Spartinivicinus marinus: one gene and its partners. The main gene of each other region encodes a partner of the protein of the gene in region 2 in a complex. Links are inferred from orthologs where the notes say so. Each region holds a gene or a part of one and is shown on either strand. Other genes may lie near its edges. The genes, in order: eno, OQE68_RS24850 and pnp.

Region 1 (7,272 bases), 4.7 Mb from region 2 along the record:
TGCCACTAGTAATTGATCTGATTGCCCGGTAGATGCCTGAAATTGCCAGGGAAGAACATTGTGCTGAACAAGTGGTACTTGTTCTCCATGACTATTTAATCGAAATGAAATCGTTTGTTTCCACGGCCACACTTTACTGAGAGAACCCACCATTAAACCCGTTAAAAAAGCCAGCGTTACTTCTCTTTTATGCTTTAATAACCAATGCAAAATATTTGAAAACATCATTAAGCCAGCCAAACAACCTGCTGCCAGAACAGCTAACACCACAAAATTAAACTCTTTAATAGCGAGCATGACATGGCCATATAAACCAAATAACAATAAAATAAAGCTACCCGAAATACCCGGTAATATCATGGCACATATAGCAACCATACCACCCAAAAAAAACATAGGATAACTGGCAGTAATTTCTGCAGGTGTAGCCGTCGAGACAGCAATAGCCAAAACGCCACCTACTACACCACTAATAATGCAACCGATTCCCCAACGATTGACTTCCTTGCCTACATAAAAGGAGGAAATAACGATCAAACCAAAGAAAAATGACCATAACAAAATAGGGTAGGTTGCTAATAAATAGCTAATAACTCTAGCGAAGGTTAAGATACTGAAAACAATACCTAATAGCAGAGTAAAGAGAAAATTGCCGTCTATATATTCCCAAGCTGCCTTAAAGCCTTTGGTAAACAAGAGACGAATGGCTCGGTGATTAATATGACTGACAGACTGAAGTAAACGGTCATAAATACCGACAATAAATGCAATGGTACCACCCGAAACACCCGGCACAACATCAGCTGCTCCCATTGCAGCCCCTTTTGCAAATAGTGTGGCAAACTCCAGTTTCTGACTCATGCAATAAACCTTGTTTTGACAAATTTAAGGTGGAAAGACCACCTATTAATTATTTCTTCAGTTTGATTAAATATTTCTATTCAACTCACTACTCCAGCTAATCCAACTCATTCAGCTAGTCTAAGCCAGCCAATAAAGGCACAAAGCGTACCTTTTCAATTTCTCGTATTTGTTCACCAGTTGCTGTTTTAGTAACAAGATACAACATTTGTTCCTCATAATTGCCTACTGGAACAATCATTCGCCCCCCCACAGCTAACTGATCAATTAATAATTGGGGTAATTGAGCCGGCGCAGCTGTCACCATAATGCCATCAAATGGCGCTTGTTGCTCCCACCCCATATGACCATCAGACACTTTTAAGCAAATATTGTGAAGTCCTAATAAATTCAGTCGTTTAGCCGCTTTTTTCTGTAAAGATCGAATCCGCTCTACGCTAAAAACCTCATCGGCTAATTGAGCTAGGACAGCAGTTTGATAGCCTGACCCTGTACCCACTTCTAATACTCGCTTCAATGCTCCATCAGCTACCAATAATTCAGTCATCCGCGCTACAATATAAGGCTGCGACAAGGTCTGACTAAAACCAATCGGAAGTGCAGTATCCTCATAAGCTCGGTGGGAAAGAGCTTCATCTACAAATATATGGCGAGGGGTTTGCTGAATAGTATCCAGCACCAGGCTAGAGGTTATGCCCTCTTTTTGTAAGCGACTAACCAAGCGTTCACGGGTCCGCTTTGACGTCATGCCTATTCCATTAAGCATCAACTCATTCATAACAGAGCCTCCAACCAAGGTTCAACATGGGAAAATGCCTGATAATGGGTTTTATCCACTTGTAGTGGTGTAACAGATACATAACCTTGCTCAATGGCAAAAAAATCAGTCCCCTCACCAGCATCTTCCCCCTTACCAACGGTGGCAATAAAGTAGCCTTCTTTACCTCTTGGATCAGTTAATTTTGCTGGTTTAGCTGGCCTGGTTCGATGCCCCAGTCGAGTTAACAGAATACCGTTAAGGGCAGTCAATGGTAAGTCAGGAATATTGACATTAAGAACAGTGCGTTTAGGCAATTGCAACTCATCAATACCTGTTATCAGTTGCCGAATAACATAGGCAGCCGTCGATAGGTGAGTAGGAGAACGAGAACAAAGAGAAACAGCAATTGCCGGATGATTTAGAAATCGTCCTTCAAATGCAGCTGCCACCGTACCTGAGTAAAGCACGTCATCGCCTAAATTAGCCCCCAAGTTAATGCCAGAAATAACCATTTCTGGTACTGGATCAAGCATCCCATTAACAGCCAGATGCACACAGTCAGTGGGTGTACCATTAATACTAATAAAACCATTAGCATGTGTTTCTGGACGTAATAACTGATCTAGTGTCAAAGAACTGCTGGCACCACTACGATCTCGATCAGGTGCTACAACCTGACAGTCAAAACAGCTACTGAGAGCATCGTACGATGCAGCTAGTCCAGGAGCAAACACTCCATCATCATTCGAAAGCAATAATTTCATTTTTTTCAAATATTACCCGTTTACCAATCAACCAACTCTCGAACGACAGCTGTAGCATAAGCGCCTTTCGGTAAATAAAACGAAACTTCTATACTATCTTGTTGCTGTTGCCAAGCAAGTTGTTGAGGGTAAACCACTAGCGGCCGCCTGGCCATGGCCACCCCTCCTGATACAAGCCCTTCGGTTAACAGCCCTTCTTCCTTTGCCAGTTTTGTTTCAATTTCTGCCACTTGCAATTGACTTAACAAGCGGCCTTTTCCCCATAAAGGCGCAGTAGCAATTAATTCAGCCTGCTGCCATTTTTGCTTTGCCGTATCATCGATTTTATCGGGTAAAATAAGCGTGTTACTGTCGTTAAACTGCAATACATCACCCGTAATTAATTCATTCCATAAATTATTTTCGACACGAAAGTTTAATACCTTATTAAATACATAGGCCCTGGCTGCAGACCAATAAATATCTTGTTGATTTTTTTTCGGTCGCCATTCACCAGCAAACCATTGATTCGCTCTGGTTAAATTATTATTGCCATGGCCAAAGCGCTGAGCACCAAAATAATTAGGCACCCCTTGCGCTTGGATACGACTCATTCGTTCAGTCAGGTGATTTTCATCTACCTGGCACTCTCTTAAACGAATTACAAAACGGTTACCAGCATGACAGCCCCTGGCTAACTTCCGCTGATGACGAACAACTTGCTTTATATTAACGCCATCAATATTCAACTGTTGCCAGTCCGGGCCCTGCTTACCAGGCAAATGTAAGCTGAACCATTGGCGGGTTACTGCTTGACGATCTTTCAGGCCACAATAGCTCACTTGCCGCTGAGATATACCCGCATAAGCTGCTAACTGTTTGGCTACCCAAGCCGTATTTTGCCCGGTTTTTTCCACCCAAAGCAGCTCATGCTCTCCCTCTTCCGTTGGGGTAATACCTAATACTTCTTCAACGACAAAGTCTTCACAATAAGCTTTAAAAATAGCTTTAGCCAAAGCCTCGCCATGGGCTTTGGCTAATTCGGTAAAATCTAACCAGCTCACTGACATGCCTCCAATAACACCACAGCATGAGCGGCAATCCCTTCCTTACGACCGGTATAACCTAATCTTTCTGTAGTGGTTGCCTTGATATTGAGCTGCTTGTCACTGACAGACAACAACTCCTGTAAACAGTCTTTCATTAGCGAAATAAAAGGCGACATTTTTGGTGCTTGAGCAATGATCGTCATATCGGCATTAACTAATTGCCAGCCTTGCTGATTCACCAGCTGATAAACATGACTTAATAGCTGTCGACTATCAGCATTTTCAAATTGTGGATCGGTATCAGGAAAATGCTGCCCAATATCCCCTAAAGCAGTGGCACCTAACAATGCATCACACAGCGCATGAATTAATACATCACCATCTGAATGTGCAACCAACCCTTGGCTATAAGGGATTTTTACTCCACCAATGGTGATAGCCTCACCAGGTCCAAATTTATGTACATCAAAGCCATGACCTATTCTCATGCTGCTCTCTCTATTCACTGCTCTACATTAACCTACTTTCAATCGCCTTGAACTTTTACCCTTCAACTGTCTGATGTTCTAGACAAAAAGCAGCTAATGGTAGGTCTACTGGTCGTGTCACCTTTAAATTATCCTCACGCCCCTCTACCATTAATGGTGAGTAGCCCAGCTGCTCGACAGCAGAAGCCTCATCAGTTACCAACTGATTTTTCATCAGAGCCTCGGCTAGTGCTCTCCTCAATAATCCAAACCGAAACATTTGTGGCGTTTGCGCTTGCCAGAGGTTTTCTCGCGGAACCGTTTGCTCCACTTCCCCCTGTTCACTGACAGCCTTTAAAGTATCTTTAACGGGTACCCCCAGCAAACCACCAACAGGATGTTCAATCAGTTGTTGATAAAGTTTGTTAATTTCCGCTAATCGAATACAGGGCCTGGCGGCATCATGCACCATCACCCAATCACGCTCTGCTGCACAAGCAGCTAACCAGTTCAAGCCATTTGCTACGGACTGATAGCGCTCGGCTCCGCCCTCCACTTTTATAATTCGAGAGTCCTGGATAACCGGCAGCTGATCAAACCACGAATCATCAGAGGCGACGGCCACGATAATTTTCTGAAAAGGAAATTGCAGCAATTGAGTTAGGGTATGGCTGAGTATAGGCTGACCATTCAAATCAAGGTATTGCTTTGGTTTTTTCTGCTGCATCCTGCTACCAATACCAGCAGCAGGAACAATGGCCCAGCAAAGGTTTTGATTGGCTGTCATAAAACTACTGTTTTCTGGCTCCCATTAATCCGCAATTAAAAAAAACTGTTCGCCTTGTTTAATCATACCTAGTTGGCTTCGTGCTAACTCTTCAATAGTATCTAAACCGCTTTGCAACTCTACAACCTCTGCTTCTAATACCCGATTACGCTGATAAAGTCCCTGATTTTCACGCTGCTGTGAAGTAATTTGCTGTTGCGTTTGCCATAGTCGTACAACACCTGTATTACTAAACCACAATCGATACTGCAGCAGAACCAATAACAAAATTAATAATCCAGTTAGCCATTTCATAAGGTGTTAAGCCTACTTTTCGCTGATTATTATTTTCATTTTAACTCATCATCACCCAGTGGTGCATACGCAAAAGACAGTAAACGCTTTTCGTAAAAACAATTTAGGGGGCATTGCCCCCTAAATTTGGTATTTATAGCTAAGGATATAATGTTTACCAAAGCGAGTGGTTTTTAGGGGGCTAGCTTACTACTGTGAAGCTAGCGATAGCAGCACTAACTGAAAAACAGTACTAGCTGGGCCGTCAAGTGATGAAGCCCCAGTCACTTATTGCAAAATAAGTGACTGGGGTGAAGAACGATGACAACAAACCATAAAAGCCACTCGCGAAGGTAAACTAGGCTTTAAATTCCGCTCTACCTTTATAAGGTGCCTGATCACCCAACTGTTCTTCAATACGTAATAGCTGATTGTATTTTGCAACACGATCAGAACGGCATAGTGAACCTGTTTTAATTTGCCCTGCTGCTGTAGCTACTGCTAAATCAGCAATAGTGGCATCTTCAGTTTCACCACTACGATGGGAAATAACCGCAGTAAACCCAGCTTGCTTAGCCATATTAATGGCATCTAGAGTCTCTGACAAAGAGCCAATTTGATTGAATTTAATCAAAATTGAATTTGCTACTTTTTCATCGATACCGCGCTTGAGAATTTTAGTATTGGTAACAAATAAATCATCACCCACCAGCTGGGTTTTACTACCAATTTTCTTGGTTAACACAGCCCAACCATCCCAGTCGCTTTCATCCATGCCATCTTCAATAGAGATAATCGGATATTTGTCAGTAAGCTCTGCTAAATAATCTGCAAAACCTTCACTGGTAAATGTTTTTCCTTCACCCGATAACTGATACTGACCATCGCGATAGAATTCTGAGGAAGCACAATCCAATGCTAGAGTAACATCTTCACCTAATTTATAACCTGCTTTTTCAACAGCTTCAGCAATCACTTCAAGCGCAGCTTCATTAGACGGCAGATTAGGTGCAAAGCCACCTTCATCACCAACTGCTGTGTTTAAGCCTTTGGCTTTTAACACTGATTTTAAAGTATGAAAAATTTCAGCTCCGATCCGTAATGCCTCGCGGAACGACGGGGCACTAACAGGCTGTACCATAAATTCCTGAATATCAACATTATTGTCAGCATGCTCACCCCCATTAAGAATATTCATCATGGGAACAGGCATACTGTACTGTCCAGCGGTGCCGTTAATTTCTGCAATATGCTGATACAAAGGGATTTGTTTTGCTGCAGCCGCTGCTTTAGCCGCCGCTAAAGAAACTGCCAAAATTGCATTGGCACCTAGTTTGGCTTTATTTTCAGTACCATCTAACGCCAGCATTTTATTGTCTAATGCCCGTTGAGCGGTGACATCCATACCTAGCAATGCCGGTTTAATTTGCTCATTAACGGCAGCAACTGCTTTTAAAACACCTTTGCCTAAATAACGACTTTTGTCTCCGTCACGCAGTTCTAATGCTTCTCTAGAACCTGTCGATGCACCTGAAGGGGCACAAGCTGAGCCAATAAAACCACCTGTTACCGTAACATCAGCTTCAACTGTCGGATTTCCCCTTGAGTCCAACACTTCACGGGCTTTAATATCAACAATTTCAATCATTGCGAGTTAACTCCAAAACTTTTCTAAGCAAATTATTCAATATCAATTTCAGGAAAGCTTTTTACCAGCTCATCAAGTGCTTTTTGTTGTTCTAAGAAAGGCTGTAATTTATCAAGTTTTAGTGCGCAAGGCCCATCACATTTTGCCTGATTGGGATCTGGATGGGTTTCTAAAAATAACCCTGCCAACCCTGTTGCCATCCCTGCTTTAGCCAACTCATTAACCTGACTGCGACGCCCATCTGCCGAGTCAGCTCGCCCGCCAGGCCGCTGTAAGGCATGAGTTACATCAAAAATAACGGGGTAGTTCATCGCTTTCATCAAACCAAAGCCTAAGGTATCTACCACTAGGTTGTTGTAACCAAACATGGTGCCTCGCTCACATAGCATCAGCTGATCATTACCTGCTTCCTTACATTTAGTGAGAATATGCTTCATTTCATGAGGTGCTAAAAACTGCGCTTTTTTGATATTTATAACAGCGTCGGTTTTCGCCATGGCAACCACTAAGTCAGTTTGCCTGGATAAGAAAGCAGGTAGTTGAATAACATCTGCTACTTCTGCCGTAGGTGCCGCTTGATATGGCTCATGGACATCAGTAATAACAGGCACCTTAAAGGTATCTTTTACTTCCTGTAATATTTTAAGCCCGCCCTCTAAACCCGGCCCCCGATAGGAGTGCATA
Region 2 (8,758 bases):
AACAGTTGACTTTGTCGTAGTGAATGGAGATGCACCGTTAGTGGCTATTACAGAGCCTCAGCAGTTAATGGCACTGGTTCCCGAGTGTTTAGTACAAGTCAGTAGTGGAGAAAAACGGCCATTGACTAGGGGCAGTCTTGATGACTTTAAGCAAGTGCATGGCGTCGCAGGTATTGGCAACCCCGCGCGCTTCTTTGCTACTTGCGAATCTTTGGGGATGCAGGTGATTCCTCATCCAAAGGATGATCATGCACAGCTAACAGCAAAAGACGTTCAGTTTGATGATCAGCTACCCGTGTTGATGACATCAAAGGATGCAGTGAAGTGTCGATCATTTGCCACTGCCAAGCACTGGAGTTTGCTGGTGGCTGCTAAGCTGCCTGAAAGCTTTTGGCGGCAGTTAAAAGAGAAGGTTAAACAAGCACAATCAAAAAAGGTTAACCAATAAAGAATATGTTGGATAAAAAACTGCTAGAAATTCTCGCCTGCCCTTTGTGTAAAGGGGAGTTAAAGTATGACCAAGAACATCAAGAGTTGATTTGTCGTCATGATGCTTTGGCTTATCCAATCCGTGATGGGATTCCAGTTATGCTTGAACAAGAAGCGCGCACTTTAACAACGGATGAAAGATTAAATAAGTAATTCAATCACTTATCTTATACTACTGAAGCTATTTCTCTTATGAAATTCACAGTTGTCATACCTGCTCGTTATGCATCAACCCGGCTACCAGGTAAGCCACTATTGCTAATTGGCGATAAGCCAATGATTCAGCATGTATATCAGCAAGCATTGCAAAGCCAGGCTGCTCGGGTAGTGGTAGCCACGGACCATCAAGGAATTGCTGAGGTGGTTCAATCTTTTGGTGGAGAAGTTTGTCTAACTGCGGCTAATCATCCTTCAGGCACTGATCGGGTGGAAGAAGTGGCTAGGAAATTGGCTTTGGCTGATGATGAGGTGGTGGTGAACATTCAGGGGGATGAACCATTGATTCCTCCTTCAGTGATTAATCAAGTAGCTGGTTTGCTTGGCTCGCAACTTGAGTGCGAAATGGCCACATTAATTGAGTCAATTACTGAAGTTGATGACTTGTTCAACCAGAATGTTGTGAAAGTGGTATTAAATGCCCAAGGGGAAGCCAGTTACTTTAGCCGTGCGCCAATACCTTGGAGCCGGGAGCAGTTCAATTTAGCACAGCTACCTACTCAGTTACCTTCGGGCCCATTTTATCGGCATATTGGTATTTATGGTTATCGGGTAGGGTTGTTACATCGTTATGTTAACTGGCCTGTGGCGCCAACTGAGCAACTGGAGTGTTTGGAGCAGCTGAGAGCTTTATGGCAGGGTGTCAAAATAGCCGTGGCACAGGCAGTTGAGGTGCCACCTATTGGTGTTGATACTGAGCAGGATCTAGCTAAGGTGCGGCTGTTGGTAGAGGGAAATGCAGATAATGATTAATGTGATGTTTGTGTGCCTAGGCAATATCTGTCGCTCGCCGACAGCCCATGGCATATTTCAGCAGATGGTTGTAGATGATGGGCTGGCTGACCGAATTCAAGTCGCTTCATCAGGTACCTCAGCTTATCATATTGGTGAGCCGCCTGATGGGCGGTCTCAGCAGGCGGCCAGTCAGCGAGGCTACGATCTCAGCTGGATACGCGCACAACAAGTCACTCTCGATGATCTTGAGGCTTATGACTACATTCTGGCTATGGATAAAAATAATCTATCCGCATTAAAGCAGCTGGCTCCAGTTAATCACCATAATAAACTAAAGCTTTTTATGAGCTTTGCTCAACAGCAGAGCGAAATGGAAGTTCCAGACCCCTACTATGGTGGAGCAAATGGCTTTGCCCAGGTGCTGGATTTAGTGGAAATGGCTGCACAAGGGTTGTTGCAGCAAATTAAGCAGGAACATCCGTTGTAATGACTTTATCAGTAAAGCGCCAGGTAGCCCTGCAATCTCATCATACTTTAGGCTGCCCTGCCTCGACAGAGTACTGGGTTGAAGTGCGTTCACTTAGTGAGCTGACCAAAGCGGTTCAATACGCAAAATCCCACCAATTAACGCTGCTTCCTTTAGGGGGTGGTAGTAATGTGGTGTTTACTCAACACTTTGAGGGGCTGATCGTCAAAATAGCTATACAAGGCAAACAGATTGTAGCTCAGCAAAATGGTCAGGTGATTGTAGAAGCAGGTGCTGGTGAAAGCTGGCATCAGTTTGTGTGTTGGGCGCTTCAGCAAGGATTATCAGGTCTAGAAAATCTCTCGTTGATTCCTGGTACAGTCGGGGCTGCCCCCATTCAGAATATTGGAGCTTATGGAGTTGAGTTAAAAGATGTTATGGAAAGCCTATGGGCATTTAACCAGGAAACAGAAGAAATTAAGCAATTTTCTGTTGATGAATGTCAGTTTGGCTATCGAGAAAGTATTTTTAAGCAGCCGGACTCCCCCTGGATTATTGCTAAGGTCGCCTTTAGGCTAAATACTGAGTTTCAGCCAAAGCTTCATTATTATCCATTGAGCCAGCTACTAGCTGATAAACCAGTAACGCCTGAGCTAGTCAGTGATACTGTGTGCTATATTCGTTCTAGTAAACTACCAGACCCCTCAGTACTGGGTAATGCCGGCAGCTTTTTTAAAAACCCAGTTATTTCCCAAGCGCAGCTTAAGGCAATTCTTCAGTCTTACCCAGAAGTACCCCACTATCCAGCAGCTAATGATCAGGTAAAACTGGCGGCTGGCTGGTTGATAGAACGGTGTAACTTCAAGGGCCAATACCTAGGAGAAGTAGGGGTGCATGATAAGCAAGCGTTAGTGATTGTTAATAAAGGAATGGGTACAGGTAGTGAAGTGATGGCGCTTGCCAGTCAGATTGCTGAAAAAGTAAGTGAGCAATTTGGAATTGAGTTGGAAGTAGAACCAAGAGTTTACTAGGTTAGTTTCAGATAGTTTCTTCAATAGTTTTTCCAGCTTAAAAAACCAAACTAGGAGGGCATGCCCTCCTAGTTTGGTTTTAGCTTGAAGTGCTTAGCCAAGTAGAATCAGCTGGCTTCCTCTGAGTTGATTGTGGACTGCTTAGTATCTTGTCCCTTGCCTTTGTCAGCAGCAGCTTCAGTTTTAGCAGGTTTTGCTTCTGCTTCGCTGGGCGCTTTAATTTCAGTGACCAAAGAAGTTGTAAAGCTGGTCTGGGTTTCTGACTCAGCTTTGGTAGACTTCACGTCTTCAGTAATCTCTGGCTTGAAAGTCACAGCGACAGATTCCTGAGCAGCTGGCTCAGACTGTTTCTTGTCAGCAGCCTGCTTTGCCTGTTGACGGCGCGCTTCTCTTGGATCATTTAAAGCTCGACGTCTCTGGCGTCTTTGAGGAGCAGCAGCTACCTCTGAAGGTTGGTTCTCACTAGGCTGCTCTGATGACTCAGTAGTCGTCGCCAATTTTTGCTTGTCTGCTGGTTCTGACTGCTTTTGTGGTTCAGCACTAGCTTTTTGCTCGAAGCCAGTTTCAGTAACTGGTAAAGGCTGCTTTTCTGTAACTACAGGTTGTTGTGGTTCAACAGGTGTAGTGTTGTGAGCTTTACCCTCAACTGCTTTGGGGGCAGACTTGGGTTGTGCTTCAGCTGTTGCTGGAATTTGTGTGGTGGTTGTCGTAGGTTGAGTCTCGGAGACTGTCTCAGTTACCTGTGAACTGTCATTGTAGTCACGTCCTCGCTGTGATGGGCGATTGCTACGACGCTTGTTGGGTGAGCCGTTTCTAGGGCGACGCTTTGGAGAGTCGCTTTCAACAGTCTGTGTTGGTGTCGCAGCGCTTTCCTGGCGGTCTTGGCTGGTGGTTGGCTGCGCTTTGTCTTCATAGCGAGAGTTTGAGCGACGAGAGGGGCGTTCTTTTTTATAGCCTGTCTCTTCAGTGAACTCTTGCTTGTTATCCCGACTGGGCTTGTTGTCGTAGTCACGGCCTCGGTTTGGTTTATTCTCATAGTCAGAGCGACTGCGGCGACCTGCTGGGCGCTCAGTAGAGCGCTCGGAGCGAGGCTTTTGCTGTTGGCGTTGCTGTTGTGGCCGCGATTGGTTGTAGCTACGCTGCTCCTTAGCGGCTGGTGGAGGTGCTACTTTAGTTTCTTCCGGGCTAAAAATGCCAGATAAAGAACTGACAATAGACTTAAACAGACTTGGCTTAGCTGGTACTGGCGCAGGCTCAGTTGGCTCAATGTTTTTAACAGCTGCTTCAGGTTTAGGTGTATTGCGAACAGTTGAAAATTCAACATCTACTGGTTCTAAGTCGCTGACAATCTCATAGCTGCTTTCAGTTGTTTGAGTTTGTAAGTGATCTTCCCTTAGACGCTGCACTTCAAAATGAGGTGTGTCTAAATTTGGATTGGGAATCACAACCACACGAATGCCATAGCGCTGCTCAATATCTGTAATCAATGAGCGCTTTTCATTTAGTAAAAAGGCGGCAATGGTGATAGGAACCTGGGTGCGAATTTCAGAGGTGCGTTCTTTTTGTGCTTCTTCTTCAACTACGCGCAGGATTGATAGTGACAGTGAGCCAACATCACGGATAGAGCCCTGACCATTACAGCGAGGGCAAACTACGCCACTGGTTTCACCTAAGGAAGGCCTTAGTCGCTGGCGGGACATTTCCATTAAACCAAAGCGAGAAATCCGGCTGACTTGCACTCGGGCGCGGTCGACTTGAAGTAGTTCACGCATCCGGTTTTCGACTTCTCTTTGATTGCGGATAGGGCCCATATCGATAAAGTCGATAACAACCAAGCCGCCAATGTCTCTTAACCGAAGCTGGCGAGTAATTTCCTCAGCTGCTTCTAAATTGGTTTGTAGCGCTGTTTCTTCAATATCACCACCACGGGTTGCCCGAGCAGAGTTAATATCAATAGACACCAGGGCTTCAGTAGGGTCAATGACAATGGAGCCACCAGAAGGTAACTTTACTTCACGCTGAAAGGCGGTTTCAATCTGGCTTTCAATTTGGAAGCGATTAAATAGAGGTGTGCTGTCATCATACAGTTTGATCCGGTTTTGATATTGTGGGATCACCTGTTGGACAAATTTAAGAGCCTCTTGATGAACGGTAGCGTCATCAATCAGTACTTCACCAATATCCTGGCGCAAATAGTCACGGATGGCACGAATGATAACATTGCTTTCCTGGAAGACTAGGAAGGGAGCAGGTTGCTCCGCTGATGCCTCTTTGATTGATTGCCAAATTCTGAGTAGGTAGTTCAGATCCCATTGAAGCTCTTCATGAGTACGGCCTAAGCCAGCGGTTCTGATGATAACACCCATCTCAGGTGGAATCTCCAGCTTGCTTTTGGCTTCTCTCAGCTCAGCGCGTTCATCCCCTTCAATCCGTCTTGAAATACCACCAGCACGGGGGTTGTTTGGCATAAGCACCAAATAGCGACCCGCCAGACTGACCAGAGTGGTTAAAGCAGCACCTTTGTTACCGCGCTCTTCTTTATCAACTTGAACAATGATCTCCTGACCTTCAGAGACAACATCTTTGATGTTGAGGCGGCCAGGACCTTGAGGTGAGTTAACAAAGTATTCTCTGGCAATTTCTTTAAGAGGAAGAAAGCCGTGGCGTTCAGCGCCAAAATCAACAAACGCTGCTTCCAGGCTGGGCTCAATACGGGTTATTTTTCCTTTGTATATATTGGCTTTTTTTTGTTCTCTTGAACCAGACTCAATATCTAAATCATATAACCGTTGACCATCAACAAGGGCAACTCTTAGCTCTTCCTGCTGAGTTGCGTTGATTAACATTCTCTTCATAGAGTTTTGTAGTACCTGTTTATTAATTGAATGCTGACTAACTCAATAGGTCAGGCACCACCTATCATTTTATTGTGTAGGCGCTATACCGCTGCTTGTCACTCTTCCTTCTATGATTGGTTGTCAGGTTAGCTTCAGGGTTACGAGTAAGTACTGTATTTAACGTTGTAACGACCTAGCTTTGCTGCTTTTACCAAGCGACCCTTTCATGTCGGGTTTAATCACCTGTGCGGAGTTTTTGCAAGTTTGGCAACATAGGTTGTTAAGGTTGCTGGTCGTTCTATCTGCATGCTAACGACAATTTATCTCCACACTTACACAGAATCTGATATGGTGCTTCTATTGATTAGTAGCATATTTATTATACACACCTCTAATATAGTGAAATTGTGTGGTGTGTATGCCCTAATCTTAATAATTTCAATTACTTATATGCTTTTAGCCAGTTGCACTATAGAAATAAGCCAATGCAATTGACGGCTGCAACTGGTTACTATGGTCTTAAATCTTGAGTGATTGCCATAACGTTTAACCAGTGACCTAATTATAGCAGGGGCCAAATATATCAGTAATTTATAAGTGCTTCAATTAATACAAAAAATGCTAAACTAGCGCTCTTATTATTGGTTAGCCCTCCAAGAGTTGTACGTGAACCTTAATCAAACTGTCCAATATTTAACTATTGATGCCGAACAAGTAGGCCAGAGGCTGGATAACTGGCTAATGGCTCGCCTAAAAGGTGTTCCTAAAAGCAAAATTTATCGCATTATTCGCAAAGGGGAAGTGCGTGTAAATAAGGCGCGAGTAAAACCTGAGTATCGTGTTTTGGCAGGAGATATAGTACGAGTTCCACCCATTCGTGTTAGCCAAACAACACCGGTGGTACAGCCCCATCAGAAGGTGCTAAAAGAGCTAGAGCAGTCAATTTTATATGAGGATAACCAGCTTTTGGTGTTGAATAAACCAGCAGGGCTGGCTGTTCATGGCGGAAGTGGGATTAGCTATGGTGTGATTGAAGGGTTAAGAAAGCTACGTCCTGATTGTAAGGGACTAGAGCTAGTCCATCGGTTAGATAGGGATACCTCTGGCTGTTTACTGGTTGCTAAGCGGCGTAGTATGTTGCGTTATCTTCATGAGATTATTCGTCAGGGCAACATTGATAAGATTTATCGCACGGTTGTGTTAGGTCGATGGCCAAAGCGGCGACAGCAGATAGCGGCACCTTTACGAAAAAACGAGCCACGGGCTGGAGAGCGGATAGTTAAAGTGGATCCCCAAGGTAAACAGGCTTTAACAGAGTTTACTGTATTAGAATATTATCCAGAGGTGACTCTTGTTCAAGCTAAACCTATTACGGGGCGAACCCACCAAATCAGGGTTCATGCTCAGTACGCAGGCCACCCTATTGTAGGGGATGAGAAATATGGTGACTTCGCTATTAACCGCCAACTAAAAGCAGTAGGCTTCAACCGATTGTGCCTGCATGCAGCCCAGCTATCTTTCGACTTGCCTGATGGCACGCCATTTTATGTTGAAGCACCACTGCCTGAGTCAATTTTACAACCACTTACGCAATTGAAGTCAAACAGCTGAACTTGTTAGGAGCCTTAATGGAGATATCGTTGTTCCAAGGTGATTTACCTGCCAATGCAAAAGCTAAGCATTATTCATTAATTGTATTCGACTGGGATGGTACTTTGGTTAACTCAATTAGCCGTATAGTCCATAGCCTGAAAGCGGCGGCAGAGGCAAGCCAGCTGCCCATATTAACTGAAGAGGCTTACGAGGATGTTATTGGATTGGGTATGCCAGAAGCCACTATGAAGTTGTATCCAGAGCATGCTAATAGCCATGAGCAATTTCGTAATCAATATCGTGAGTCTTATTTAATAGCGGAGGCCAAACCAGCTCCTTTGTACTCTGGTGTTGAGCAAGGGTTGATACTATTGAAGCAAGCAGGCTATCGGTTAGCTGTTGCCACAGGAAAAAGCCGTCGTGGTTTGAATCGTATGCTAAATCAGCGAGCGTGGCATGATTTATTTGAAGTGACTCGCTGTGCAGATGAAACCCGCTCTAAACCTGATCCTCTCATGCTAACAGAAATTCTGGATGAAACTCAGTTAACGGCAGAGCAGGTATTGATGGTGGGTGATTCAGAGTATGATGTGGCAATGGCAGCGGCAATCAATATTGACCGTGTGGCAGTTACCTATGGAGTTCACGCTAAACAGCGTTTATTGGATCATTCGCCAATAAAGTGTGTTGATCAATTTCAAGAGCTGGTAAACTGGCTGGTGGACATAAAGTAGTCATATTGGAGCTTTGTTTGGAATGAGTGGAGAGAATCTTAATATACCACCAGAAAAAGATCGGCAGTGGTTATTAATTGAAAATCTGGTGGGTGGAATCCTGGTTGAGCAGCGTCGTTCTCGGCGTTGGGGAATTTTCTTTAAACTGCTGACCTTCTTTTATTTATTTTTGTTTCTGGTTTATGTCATTGCTATGGCTGCCAATATGAATATCAGTAAGGCAGCGAAGGGAAGTGAATATACAGCAGTTATCAATGTGAATGGTGTGATTGCAGCTGATGAGCAAGCCAGTGCAGACAATATTGTGACAGGGCTACGCGCTGCATTTGAAGATAAAAAGGCTAAAGCGGTCGTATTGCGAATCAATAGCCCTGGTGGCAGCCCAGTGCAATCCGGTTATGTTTATGATGAGATCAAGCGACTACGTGAGCTGCACCCTGAAAAGAAAGTGTATGCAGTCATTGCTGATTTAGGAGCATCAGGTGCCTATTATATCGCTTCTGCAGCAGATGAAATCTATGCTGATAAAGCCAGCTTAGTCGGCTCGATTGGGGTGGTAGCTTCAGGTTTTGGTTTTGTTGAGGCTATTGATAAGGTGGGTGTTACCCGCCGTGTTTATACTGCAGGTCAGCATAAAGGCTTTCTTGATCCGTTCTT
Region 3 (5,302 bases), 1.8 Mb from region 2 along the record:
TGTATCACCAGCAGTGGTTAACATAGGCGCAGCATCATCAATACATACGACCAACTCATTATTATTCTCTGGTACATCTGCCAAAATAAACGGATACCGTCGGATATAGGCAGGAACATATTTAACAGTCCAGATACCTTTGTCATTAACAAACAGGTTCACCTGATGCTCCAAGCCTAATAGAGCACTGGGTTGGATCTGATCTTCATGCTGAACAAATACTATCGGGTAAAACTTGCAAGCTTGATTAAACTCAATATCTGCGAGGTAGACCGCGTTAACTGATTTAGCAAAACCATATTGATTATTTTCAACCAGCTCAAGCTGATGGTGATCAGCAGCTCGCAGCGGCACTATGTGTTGATAAAACGCATACTTTTTCTGGTTCATCCTCTGTCTTCTTTGCTTAATTGGGGTAGACGCATATACGCCGCAAGCCAATAAATCACTAGTAGTGTATCCTATCTTTCCAAAGGGTAGACCATCAAGACAGCTTAATCCTAATAGATCACCATTCCCAAAAGCATCCAATTAATAAAGGTAATAAAAGGGCTACCAGTTTGTAGTTCAAAGATTAGGTTCTAAATGACCAGGCAAGTGACTATTTAGCAGTCATTTTCATTGCTAAAAACTAGTTACAAGCAGTATAAGTTAACCACCAATAAAAACGTCACTACTGCCCATCGCGACGGAGCCTCCACAACTAATTCTATCTCCCACTCGACCAGCAGCAGAGCCATTAATCATGACAGAGGATGAACCTGCAGCTAAAGAACCAGGGTGAGGAGGACAGTTAGGGCAGCCATGGGGCATATACATATCACCCGCTTTTATTGCTGGCCGGCCATTAATTAAGACATTGGTACTACCAGTGATAGATGGACGAGGCGGAAAACAACCATGTCCTGTACAAATATCACCAAGCCGTGTTGCTGCCGGCATAATCACGCTCCCAGACATTTTCTACTACGCAAAACACTGATATCAAGTTATTCACTGGTTATATTGATTCAATGAAGAATTTATTGCTGATATAGGAATATTACCAGTAATGACTACACCTTTTTATACTACTTATGTAGAACATTAAAATAGTCAATTTGACGAGTAAAGGTGATGCTAAATGGGAGAAAGACAGAAATGATAAGGTGGTTAGTTTAATACACGTTCAGTATAAATCTAAAAAAGCAAAAGGGTCTTGCGACCCCTCAATTACTCAAACGATGGCAGGGTGCCTCTAAAAATAGTAATTTTTTCGTGAGAGCAAGACAGCACCGCACGGAAGGCCACAGTGTATTAGTAATACATGAGGATCTGAGTACGGAGCTAACACAGCTATCGCGCAAAAAGTGCATTTTTAGAAGTGCCCTTAAGCTGTTTCAAGATTTTTCATGGTAAGCTTAATCCGACCACGATTATCAATATCCATTACCTTGACATTGACTTCCTGGCCTTCCTTTAAGTAATCACTTACTTTCTCTACGCGCTGGTTAGAAATCTGAGAAATATGTACTAAGCCTTCTTTACCTGGTAACACACTAACAAATGCACCAAAATCGACTACACGAGTCACCTTGCCTTGATAAATCTGACCTATTTCAGCTTCAGAGGTAATTTCCAATACCCGGTCTTCAGCTTTTTTGGCAGCGTCTTTATTCTCAGCAAATATTTTTATTTCACCGCTATCGTCAATGTCCACTGAAGCGCCAGTGTCTTCACAAATTGAACGAATAGTTGCACCACCTTTACCAATAACATCACGGATTTTATCCGAGTCAATTTTCATTGTTAGCATAGTGGGTGCATGTTCAGATAGTTCTGTGCGGCCTCTGCTGATGACTTTATTCATTTCTTCAAGAATATGTAAGCGAGCATCTCTTGCTTGCTCTAAAGCTAATTCCATAATCTCTTCAGTAATGCCTTGGATTTTAATATCCATTTGCAGTGCAGTAATCCCTTCAGAAGTACCCGCCACTTTAAAATCCATATCACCTAAGTGGTCTTCATCACCAAGAATATCCGTTAATACTGCAAACTTGCTATCTTCTTTAACCAGCCCCATCGCAATACCTGCAACGGGTGCTTTTAATGGTACACCAGCATCCATTAACGCCAGGCTGGCACCACATACTGAAGCCATTGAGCTTGAGCCATTTGACTCAGTAATTTCAGATACAACACGAACGGTATAAGGGAACTCATCACCCTTTGGTAACATTGCTTGAATACCACGACGCGCTAAACGACCATGACCAATTTCACGACGTCCAGTACCACCCATTCGACCACACTCACCTACAGAATAAGGTGGGAAATTATAGTGCATTAAGAAGTTGTCTTTTTTCTCACCTTCAAGAAAATCGATAATTTGCGCATCTCTGGTGGTACCAAGGGTGGTTACCACTAATGCTTGGGTTTCACCACGGGTGAATAAGGCTGAACCATGAGTCTTTGGCAATACACCAACTTCAACATTCAATGGGCGTACTGTTTTAGTGTCACGACCATCAATTCTTGGTAAGCCATTTACAACATTTTGCCTGACCAGCTTTTTCTCTAATGAGCCAAACGCAGCAATAACGTTGTTTGCAGTCACCCCAGCTTCATCATCAACATATTTTTCTATTGCTTGGTCACGCAAACCTGACAGACGATCATAGCGCTGCATTTTTTCTGTCACTTTATAAGCGTCTATTATCATCTGCTCAAAGTCAGCTTTAACCGCATCAGCCAGGGAAATATTTTCTTCAGCAGGCTGCCATTCCCATGGTGTCACTTGAACTTCCTGAGCAAATTCTTTAATGGCTTGAATAACAACCTGACACTCTTGGTGAGCATAGAGCACAGCCCCAAGCATTTCATCTTCGGTCAGCTCTTGCGCTTCAGACTCAACCATTAATACGGCTTCTGAAGTACCCGCTACCACCATGTCTAGCTCAGAGCGCTCAAGGTCTTTAAAACTTGGGTTTAAAATATAACCACGCTCTTCAACAAAACCTACCCGAGCAGCACCAATAGGGCCACTGAATGGCACACCAGATAGTGCTAACGCAGCTGAAGTACCAATCATTGCTGCAATATCAGGATCTTGTTTTTTATCAGTAGAGACTACAGTACAAATTACTTGTACTTCATTCATAAAGCCTTTTGGAAATAATGGGCGAATGGGGCGGTCAATTAAACGAGAAGTTAAGGTTTCTTTTTCACTTGGCCGTCCTTCACGCTTATGAAAGCCACCAGGAATTCTGCCTGCAGCATACATTTTTTCTTGGTAGTGAACAGATAGCGGGAAAAAATCTTGGCCTTCTTTCGCTGTTTTTGCAGCGACTACAGTGGTAAGTACAGCTAGCTCACCAATGGTAACCATCACTGCACCACTAGCCTGCCTTGCTACTCGGCCAGTTTCCATGGTGACAGTTTGATCACCAAATTGAAATGTCTTCTTTATTGGATTCACAGGATTATCCTTCTATAAATATCTAAAAATTCTTATTAATACTAAAAATTCTTACTAATAGTTGTTATTAGCTCTGTCTATACCATTTGGCTAGACCTTTCTGTAATGATGCTCATCATGCTGGCGGGGATGCAGAGGTTATAGCCAACGTCGGCGATTTTAGGTATGTCAGATAAATCTATTTTTTAAAAACGAAAACACCGCTAAAACAAAAATGTTTTAGCGGTGTATAGTACCGACTAAGCCTCATTTTACAGGCAGCCGATTGGCGCATAGCTTTACCTACGCCTGAATTACCGGCGCAGACCTAAACGCTTAATCAGAGTACGGTAGCGCTCAACATCTTTTCTCTTTAAATAATCAAGCAACTTACGACGTTGGTTAACCATACGAATCAGACCACGACGAGAGTGGTGGTCATGAATGTGAGTTTGAAAGTGAGATTGCAAACCTTCGATATTTGCAGTCAGCAAAGCAACCTGCACTTCTGGTGAACCAGTATCACCTTCTTTAACTTGATAATCTTTAATAACTTGCGCTTTTTTCTCAGCAGACAACATTGCAATTTCCTCAATATGCAGTAGTCAATTTATTAATGCTTTAGTTGCATCAGTTTACAAAAGCAGCCATGCATATTTACAGCCGCTTACATGCTTGCCTGATAATCATAGATACCAAGCGAGCGTATTCTAACAAAGAATCAATTCTTATCCAGTAGTGTTTACAACATTTGTTTTGATAAGTCGCCTAGGTGCAACTCGGCCTTCGTCATCAATTTCACCAATTCCGATAAACTGTCGCTGCTCACCTAAATAAAGCCGAACCCAGCCACTCGTTGGTGCCTTAGATACCGTGACTGGCTGCCCCTGTTGTACATAAAAACCTGTCGCTTCGGTAAGAAGCACTTCAGGCCAATGCATCACAGCTGTATCGACTGGTAATAGCAGCTCATCTAAAGCCTGATGACCACCTTCATCACGTATTTGTTGTAACTGCTCAAACGTGTACAGCTGCTCTTCATCATAAGGCCCTGCACTAAAACGGCGTAGCTCACTAACATAGCCACCACATCCTAGCTGCTCACCAATATCTTCAACCAAAGAACGAATATAGGTGCCCTTACTGCAAAGTACTTCCAGTTTTAATTCAGGAGACTGGTACTGTAATTTTTTCAGTGAATAGATACGTACTGTACGGGCTTTTCGCTCTATCTCTACCCCTTGTCGGGCTAGTTTATAGAGTGGCTGGCCATCCACTTTAATGGCCGAGTACATAGAAGGTATTTGCTGAATTTCACCCATAAACTGAGGCAGCACACTATCTATTTGCGCTTCAGAAATATCAGCCACTGGTTTTTGCTCAATTATTTCACCTTCCGCATCACCTGTCGTGGTCTTTGCGCCCAGGGTTGCAGTGGTCCGATAGCCTTTATCAGCATCTAATAAATACTGAGAATATTTAGTAGCCTCACCTAAGCAAATAGGTAACACCCCTGTTGCCAGTGGATCGAGACTTCCCGTATGACCAGCCTTAGCGGCACCAAATAAGCGCTTTACTTGTTGCAACACTTGATTGGAAGTCAAACCCTGAGGTTTATCAGTCAGAATAATTCCACTAACAGGCCTGCCCCGTTGACGACGACGCCCCACTACTTACTCCGCTTCTTGATTGGTATTATCTTGTTCACCAGACTCAGCTGAACGATGCTGGCCATCAGCAGCCATCGCTTTATCTATTAAACTAGATAGATACCGCCCTCTGCTGATGCTGTCATCATAATAAAAGCTGAGCTGGGGTATTGTTCTTAGCTTGATGGACTTTGCGAGCACTGAACGCAAGAAGCCT

Evidence for each region.
Region 1: the proteins of OQE68_RS24850 (region 2) and eno are in contact, whole or in part, in a solved structure (PDB 2FYM), measured with the Escherichia coli proteins. The link is inferred for Spartinivicinus marinus from one-to-one orthologs.
Region 3: the proteins of OQE68_RS24850 (region 2) and pnp are in contact, whole or in part, in a cryo-EM structure (PDB 9QH0), measured with the Escherichia coli proteins. The link is inferred for Spartinivicinus marinus from one-to-one orthologs.

What each region holds. Positions count from the first base shown.
Region 1 is NZ_JAPJZK010000001.1:891,975-899,246, forward strand. Bases 4,444-7,272 are described here. They hold eno (phosphopyruvate hydratase), read right to left. Parts: upstream 6,589-7,272; coding sequence 5,299-6,588; downstream 4,444-5,298. Other genes in these bases: ispD (2-C-methyl-D-erythritol 4-phosphate cytidylyltransferase), read right to left, coding at 4,444-4,667; ftsB (cell division protein FtsB), read right to left, coding at 4,692-4,961; kdsA (3-deoxy-8-phosphooctulonate synthase), read right to left, coding at 6,621-7,272. Also shown: OQE68_RS04290 (polyprenyl-phosphate transporter), read right to left, coding at 1-861; OQE68_RS04295 (protein-L-isoaspartate(D-aspartate) O-methyltransferase), read right to left, coding at 977-1,639; 5'/3'-nucleotidase SurE, read right to left, coding at 1,636-2,385; tRNA pseudouridine(13) synthase TruD, read right to left, coding at 2,406-3,428; ispF (2-C-methyl-D-erythritol 2,4-cyclodiphosphate synthase), read right to left, coding at 3,425-3,901; more of ispD, read right to left, coding at 3,957-4,443. UniProt on the Escherichia coli protein: Catalyzes the reversible conversion of 2-phosphoglycerate (2-PG) into phosphoenolpyruvate (PEP). It is essential for the degradation of carbohydrates via glycolysis.
Region 2 is NZ_JAPJZK010000001.1:5,569,018-5,577,775, forward strand. Bases 2,845-6,154 are described here. They hold OQE68_RS24850 (Rne/Rng family ribonuclease), read right to left. Parts: upstream 5,793-6,154; coding sequence 3,045-5,792; downstream 2,845-3,044. Other genes in these bases: murB (UDP-N-acetylmuramate dehydrogenase), read left to right, coding at 2,845-2,937. Outside these bases: lpxK (tetraacyldisaccharide 4'-kinase), read left to right, coding at 1-448; OQE68_RS24830 (Trm112 family protein), read left to right, coding at 457-642; kdsB (3-deoxy-manno-octulosonate cytidylyltransferase), read left to right, coding at 682-1,458; OQE68_RS24840 (low molecular weight protein-tyrosine-phosphatase), read left to right, coding at 1,442-1,927; more of murB, read left to right, coding at 1,927-2,844; 23S rRNA pseudouridine(955/2504/2580) synthase RluC, read left to right, coding at 6,441-7,385; OQE68_RS24860 (HAD family hydrolase), read left to right, coding at 7,403-8,101; signal peptide peptidase SppA, read left to right, coding at 8,124-8,758. UniProt on the Escherichia coli protein: Endoribonuclease that plays a central role in RNA processing and decay. Required for the maturation of 5S and 16S rRNAs and the majority of tRNAs. Also involved in the degradation of most mRNAs.
Region 3 is NZ_JAPJZK010000001.1:3,816,330-3,821,631, reverse strand. The notes cover bases 914-3,862. They hold pnp (polyribonucleotide nucleotidyltransferase), read right to left. Parts: upstream 3,458-3,862; coding sequence 1,370-3,457; downstream 914-1,369. Other genes in these bases: rpsO (30S ribosomal protein S15), read right to left, coding at 3,751-3,862; OQE68_RS17415 (PAAR domain-containing protein), read right to left, coding at 914-942. Outside these bases: OQE68_RS17420 (SapC family protein), read right to left, coding at 1-390; more of OQE68_RS17415, read right to left, coding at 652-913; more of rpsO, read right to left, coding at 3,863-4,017; tRNA pseudouridine(55) synthase TruB, read right to left, coding at 4,165-5,106; 30S ribosome-binding factor RbfA, read right to left, coding at 5,110-5,302. UniProt on the Escherichia coli protein: Involved in mRNA degradation. Catalyzes the phosphorolysis of single-stranded polyribonucleotides processively in the 3'- to 5'-direction. Also involved, along with RNase II, in tRNA processing.